2 regions of the Kitasatospora sp. NPDC096077 genome follow, and region 2 is predicted to be linked to the other one. Evidence: predicted binding sites of a transcription regulator. Region 2 holds the regulator's gene; the other holds the start of a gene.
What was found. The regulator HspR, encoded in region 2, represses chaperone genes until heat shock. The targets are predictions, from matches to a motif close to TTGAGNNNNNNNNNCTCAA.
Positions count from the first base shown of each region.

Region 1: the regulator HspR is predicted to act here: its motif matches at 1,385-1,403, upstream of lon (endopeptidase La).

Region 1 covers NZ_JBEOSV010000005.1:187,285-190,692, forward strand. Annotated here, with positions in the region: gene ABTZ03_RS07745 (rhomboid-like protein) at 446-1,261, shown strand; gene lon (endopeptidase La) at 1,426-3,408, shown strand, end outside.
Region 2 covers NZ_JBEOSV010000025.1:56,185-59,592, forward strand. Annotated here, with positions in the region: gene grpE (nucleotide exchange factor GrpE) at 1-226, shown strand, start outside; gene dnaJ (molecular chaperone DnaJ) at 450-1,607, shown strand; gene ABTZ03_RS22290 (heat shock protein transcriptional repressor HspR) at 1,615-2,157, shown strand; gene ABTZ03_RS22295 (hypothetical protein) at 2,375-3,373, shown strand.

The sequences.
Region 1 (3,408 bases), on a different contig from region 2:
GAGCCGCGGCACGGATGGTCTTCCGTCCACTTCTCCCACGCACTCCGCAGCGTACGGACAGCGGATGCCTCCCGGCAGGCGGACCGGACGTTTCCGGCCCGTGGGCCGGCTGTCCGGCCGCCCTCGGGCCCACCGCACGAGTGGGCACGGGCCGATACCTTACCCGGCGAATTTTCTCTGCGTAACGGTACGTATGCAGTTCAGTTGACGCCAAGTCGCCGGTCAGAGGCCCTACTGGCGCGTTAATCGACAGAAGGTCTGGACCAATGCCGGGAATCCGACCGTTCTCCGCGTCGACGGTCTTCACCGGCTTTTCTCAGGTGCCTCTCAGAACCTCGACGTACCGTGGCGGCGACGGCGCCCCGCAGGGCGGAAACCGGCCTTCGCGTCGGTACGTTGGGCACCTTCCGGCACTGGTGGCCGCGGGGGTGGAGCGGAGGTCGGCATGGCGGGACTGCGGCAGGACACCGACCGGCGCGCGGCCGTGGGGTCGCCGTACGGAATGCTCCGCGGGGGGCTGCGCACCGGCGTCGTCGAATGGCTGCTGGAACGCGTTCCGACGCCCCGGCGCACTCCCTTCACCCTCGGATATCTGGCCGTGGTCGGGATCACCGCGACCTTCGCCAGGCTCGCCGACCCGGAACTCGTCCAGCACCTCCAGGAGGCCTCCAGCTCGGACGGCCACAACCTGCTGCTGCACCCGCTGCGGGTCCTGGTGCTCAGCGGGTTCTGGGTGGCCGGGGGATCGTGGACGCCCTACCTGTGGGGGTTCGCCGTCACCCTGGCGCCGTTGGAGCGCCGGGTCGGCTCCGCCCGGGCGGCGGCGGTCTTCGCGGCCGGGCACGTGGTGGCCACCCTGCTCTCCCAGGGCGTGGTGATCACCGCGGTGCGGCTCGGGCGGATGGCGCCGGAGGCGATGGACCGCCTGGACATCGGGGTCAGCTACGGGGTGTTCGCCTGCCTGGGCGCGGTGATCGCGTCGCTCCCGCTGCGCTGGCGGGTGCCGGCGCTGGCCGGTGCCGCACTGATGATCGCCCAGCAGATCGCCTCCCAGAGGGACCTGGTCACGGCCATCGGGCATCCGGCCGCGCTGCTCACCGGGGTGGCGCGGTGGCGCTGGGTGCGATGGGTCGAGCGGGGACCGTCCCGGCCGCGGCTCCGGCTGCCGCGGCTCCCGCTGGTCGGCGCCGGTCCCGTCCGGGCCGCCGTCCGGGCCCCCGCCGTGGTGCGGGCCGGTACCCGGCCGTCCACCGTGCGCTGACGCCCGGGTCTCTTGGGCCGTTCTTTCCCTGTTCTTTTGACGGGGCTTCCCTCCGGCCGTTCCGGTGACGGCGTGTTCGCTCGCAGCGAACACGGGTCGGGGAACATCCGACGCTCGTGAAGCCTTAGTCAGGTCGACTCAAGTTCACTGACCGGGGAGAGATCATGGCATCGACGTCCACACCGCTCACCCTGCCCGTGCTGCCGCTCGACGACGAGGTCGTCCTGCCGGGCATGGTCGTCCCGCTGGACCTGAAGGACACCGAGGTGCGGGCCGCGGTCGAGGCCGCCCGCGCGGCGGCCACCGGCTCCGGCAAGCCGCAGGTCCTGCTGGTCCCGCGGGTGGACGGCTCGTACGCGGCGGCCGGCACGCTGGCCACCGTGGAGCAGGTCGGCCGGCTGGCCGACGGAGACCCGGCGGCCCTGGTGCGCGCCGTGCGCCGGGTCCGGATCGGGGTCGGCACCACCGGCCCCGGCGCCGCCCTCTGGGTGGAGACCACGCCCTTCGAGGAGTCCTCGGTCGGCACCCCGGTGGCCGGCCGGGCCGCCGAGCTGGTCAGGGAGTACAAGGCGCTGTCCACCCAGTGGCTGCGCAAGCGCGGCGCCTGGCAGATCGTCGACCGGGTCGCGCAGATCGAGGGCGTCGGCGAGCTCGCCGACAACATCGGCTACGCCCCCTTCGCCACCGCCGAGCAGAAGCTCAAGGTGCTGCTGGAGGCCGACCAGGTCGCCCGCCTGGAGTACGCGCTCACCCTGCTGCGCGACCACCTCGCCGAGGAGGAGGTCAACGACACCATCCGCAAGGACGTCGAGGAGGGCGTGGCCAAGCAGCAGAAGGAGTTCCTGCTCCGCCGCCAGTTGGAGGCCGTCCGCAAGGAGCTCGCCGAGCTGAACGGCGACCCGGCCGACGAGGAGGGCGACTACCGCGCCCGGGTCGAGGCCGCCGACCTGCCGGAGCGGGTCCGCGAGGCCGCGCTCAAGGAGGTCGACAAGCTGGAGCGGTCCTCGGACCAGTCGCCCGAGGGCTCCTGGATCCGCACCTGGCTGGACACCGTCCTGGAGCTGCCCTGGAACGAGCGCACCGAGGACGCGTACGACATCGCCGGCGCCCGCGCCGTGCTCGACGCCGACCACGCCGGCCTCGGCGACGTCAAGGACCGGATCGTCGAGTACCTGGCCGTCCGCAAGCGCCGCGCCGACCAGGGGCTCGGCCTGATCGGCGGACGTCGGGGCGGAGCGGTGCTGGCCCTGGTCGGTCCGCCCGGGGTCGGCAAGACCTCGCTCGGCGAGTCGGTGGCCCGCGCCATGGGCCGCACGTTCGTCCGGGTCGCGCTCGGCGGCGTCCGGGACGAGGCGGAGATCCGCGGCCACCGGCGCACCTACGTCGGCGCGCTGCCCGGCCGGCTGGTGCGGGCGATCAAGGAGGCCGGCTCGATGAACCCGGTCGTCCTGCTCGACGAGATCGACAAGGTCGGCTCCGACTACCGGGGCGACCCGGCCGCCGCCCTGCTGGAGGTGCTGGACCCGGCCCAGAACCACACCTTCCGGGACCACTACCTGGAGGTCGAGCTCGACCTCTCCGACGTCGTCTTCCTCGCCACCGCCAATGTGCTGGAGGCCATCCCCGAGCCGCTGCTCGACCGGATGGAGCTGGTCCGCCTGGACGGCTACACCGAGGACGAGAAGGTCGTCATCGCCCGCGACCACCTGCTCCCGCGCCAGCTGGAGCGGGCCGGCCTGAGCGACGGACAGGTCGGCGTCGACGAGGCGGCCCTGCGCAGGCTGGCCGGGGAGTACACCCGGGAGGCGGGCGTGCGCACCCTGGAGCGCTCGATCGCCCGGGTGCTGCGCAAGATCGCCGCCCAGGCCGAACTCGGCGAGCGCGAACTGCCCGTCACGGTCGGCGCCGCGGACCTGCGCGCCCTGATCGGCCGGCCCCACCACGTGCCGGAGTCCGCCCAGGAGCCCGCCGAGCGGCGCACCGCCGTCCCCGGCGTGGCCACCGGCCTCGCGGTCACCGGCGCAGGCGGCGACGTCCTCTACATCGAGGCCTCGCTGGCCGACGCCGAGACCGGCGGCACCGGGCTGACCCTGACCGGGCAGCTGGGCGACGTGATGAAGGAGTCCGCGCACATCGCGCTCTCCTAC
Region 2 (3,408 bases):
CGACCCGACGCAGCACGAGGCGCTGATGCACAGCTACTCCTCGGACGTCACCGAGGACACCTGCGTGCAGGTGCTCCAGCCCGGCTACCGCATCGGCGAGCGGATCATCCGCCCGGCGATGGTCGCCGTGGCCGAGCCCCAGCCGGGCACCCAGACGACGCCCGGCCCGGACGCCGAGCCGAAGTCCACCGACAAGGACAAGTCCGACGGTGGCTCGGACAGCTGACAACCTGTGACAGCTGACAACCAGTGCGCTGCGGAGTCACACGCCGGCCGGTACGGCGGCCGACTCCGCAGCGCGCTGTCAACAGCGCTTCCTGCAAACGCTGTTGACAGCGCAGTGACGATGGACATCAGGAGGTGGCGGAAGCCGTGAGCGAGCGCAGCGAGCGAGCCATCAAGGGGCGCGTGAACCGCTCAGCGGCTGCCGAGCGGAACGAGGTGGGCGCATGAGCGGCAAGGACTTCGTCGAGAAGGACTACTACAAGGTCCTCGGCGTACCCAAGGACGCCACCGCCACCGAGATCAAGAAGACCTACCGCAAGCTGGCGCGCGAGTTCCACCCGGACGCGAACAAGGGCGACGCCAAGGCCGAGGAGCGCTTCAAGGACATCTCCGAGGCGTACGACGTCCTCTCCGACGAGAAGCGCCGCAAGGAGTACGACGAGGCCCGCAGCCTCTTCGCCAACGGCGGCTTCCGCACCGGCGGCCCGGGCACCGGCAACTACGGCTTCGACTTCGGCGACCTCTTCAACGGCAGCCAGGGCGGCGGCGGCAGTGGCGGCGGCCTCGGCGACGTCTTCGGCGGCCTCTTCAACCGCGGCGGCGCCCGGCAGGCCCAGCCCCGGCGCGGCGCCGACGTCGAGACCGAGGTGACGCTCTCCTTCGAGGAGGCCGTCGACGGCGCGACCGTCCCGCTGCGGATGACCAGCCAGGCCCCCTGCCGGCTCTGCAACGGCACCGGCGCCAAGACCGGCACCACCCCGCGGGTCTGCCCGACCTGCGTCGGCGCCGGCACCGTCAGCCGCGGCCAGGGCGCCTTCGCGCTCTCCGAGCCGTGCAAGGACTGCCGCGGCCGCGGGATGATCGTCGACGACCCGTGCCCCGACTGCCACGGCAGCGGCCGGGCCAGCTCGGCCCGCACCATGCAGGTCCGCATCCCGGCCGGCGTCCAGGCCGACCAGCGGATCCGGCTCAAGGGCAAGGGCGCCCAGGGCGAACGCGGCGGCCAGCCCGGCGACCTCTACGTCACCGTGCACGTCGACCCGCACCCGGTCTTCGGCCGCAAGGGCGACAACCTCACCGTCACCGTGCCGGTCACCTTCCCCGAGGCCACCCTCGGCGCCACCATCGAGGTGCCCACGCTGAACGGCCCCGCCGTGAAGCTCAAGCTCCCCCCGGGCAGCGCCAACGGCCTCACCATGCGCGCCCGCGGCAAGGGTGCCACCCGCAAGGACGGCACCCGCGGCGACCTCCTCGTCACCATCGAGGTCGTGGTGCCGCAGCACGTCACCGGCGACGCGCTGGACGCACTGGAGCAGTACCGCGAGGCCACCGCCTCCGACGACCCGCGAGCCGCTCTCTTCCGGGCGGCGAAGGGAGCGTGACGACCAGATGTCCCCGACTCCGATGAACCCGATGCAGCCGATGGACCCCGACGGCCCCATCGGCCCCGGCCTCGGCGAGGGCCTGCCCGGCAACGGCCCCCGCCGCCCCCGGCGCGCCACCACCCCGCCGCAGTACGTGCTCACCGAGGACACCCCGGTGTACGTCATCTCGGTCGCCGCCGAACTCTCCGGCCTGCACCCGCAGACCCTCCGCCAGTACGACCGCCTCGGCCTGGTCAGCCCCGACCGCACGGCCGGCCGCGGGCGCCGCTACTCCGCCCGCGACATCCAGCAGCTGCGCGACGTCCAGCGGCTCTCCCAGGACGAGGGCATCAACCTGGCGGGCATCAAGCGGATCATCGAGCTGGAGAACCAGGTCACCGCCCTCCAGGCCCGCATCACCGAGCTGGCCGACTCCCTGGAAGGCGCCGCCAGCGCCCTCCAGCAGCGCGAGGCGGCCGTCCACGCCTCCTACCGCCGCGACCTCGTCCCGTACCAGCCGCCCACCCCGCAGTCCAGCGCCCTCGTCGTCTGGCGCCCCAAGCGCTGACCGGGGACCCGCACCGCACCACCAGCCGCCGGCTCCCTCCTGTTCGGGGGGTGCCGGCGGTTGTGTCGGCGTGGCAGGCTCCTTCCTGCCAGGTGGGAGCAGGTTCGGTCATGCGACAGTTGCAGCGGAATCTGGTAGTGAATACAACCGAGTAAGGCCGAAAGGTCCAAGCCGAGGCAGGGAGCAAGACATGAGTGGGACTGAGGCATCCGGTCCCATGGCCAACGCCTACAGTCAGCTCTCCCCCGAGGCCAGATCTCTCTACATGGCCGTCCTGCGGGAACCCGGGAGGGTGATCGCTGCCATAGCGGACGAAGGCGATCGCGGCTCCCTCCGCGAATTGGTCGATATCGGCTTGTTGGTACCGGATATAGAGGATCCGGGAATGCTCGTCGCCGTCGACCCAAAGCAACTCGCCAGCGCTCTCACGGCGACCTGGCAACGCAAGGCCCTCGATCTGCTCAGCCGGGCCGCTGCTCTGCCCGCCGAGTTCCAAGAGCTCACCCACGCCTATGGCAACGGGGGAAACGAGGCGCACGACGGTGGCCCGATCGAGCACCTCCACGGCCTGGCCGAGATCAACCGCCGACTGGTCGACCTCATGGAAGGCAGCCGCGAGGAGGTGCTGAGCGCCCAGCCGGGTGGGGGCTCCCGCTCCTTCCCGACGGAGGCGGCCATCGCCCTGGACACCGACATGCTCCGGCGCGGAGTCTCACGACGCACGCTGTACCAGCCGAGCACGCGGTACTCCGCTCCCACGCGGGCCTACGTCGCGGCCATGACCGCCGCCGGCGGCGAGGTCCGTACGCTGGGCGAGCCGTTCACCAGGATGATCATCGTCGACCGCACCGCCGCGATCATTCCGGTCAGCGGCGACCAGCAGCGGGCGGCATTCATCCAGGACGAGGCCGTGATCGGCTTCATGGTCAGCTTGTTCGAAAGCTTCTGGGAACGCGCCATCCCGTTCCAAGGAGGGCTTGACGTCCCCCCGGAGGTCGTTTCGAGGCTCCGCGAGAACATCCTCAGGATGATGCTGCAGGGCATCGGCCATCGCGTCATAGCCAGGAACCTGGGCTTGAGCGAGCGCACACTCGCCCGCCACATCGCCGAGCTACGGGACGAATACGCGGCCGACACCCTGTTCCAACTGGGCTGGAAGCTGTCCGAAAGTCACCGCACCATGCCGCTGTTCAACGACACCGAGACGCCCTACTGAGGCACGCTCAAGTCCAAATCACGTCATCAGCGATG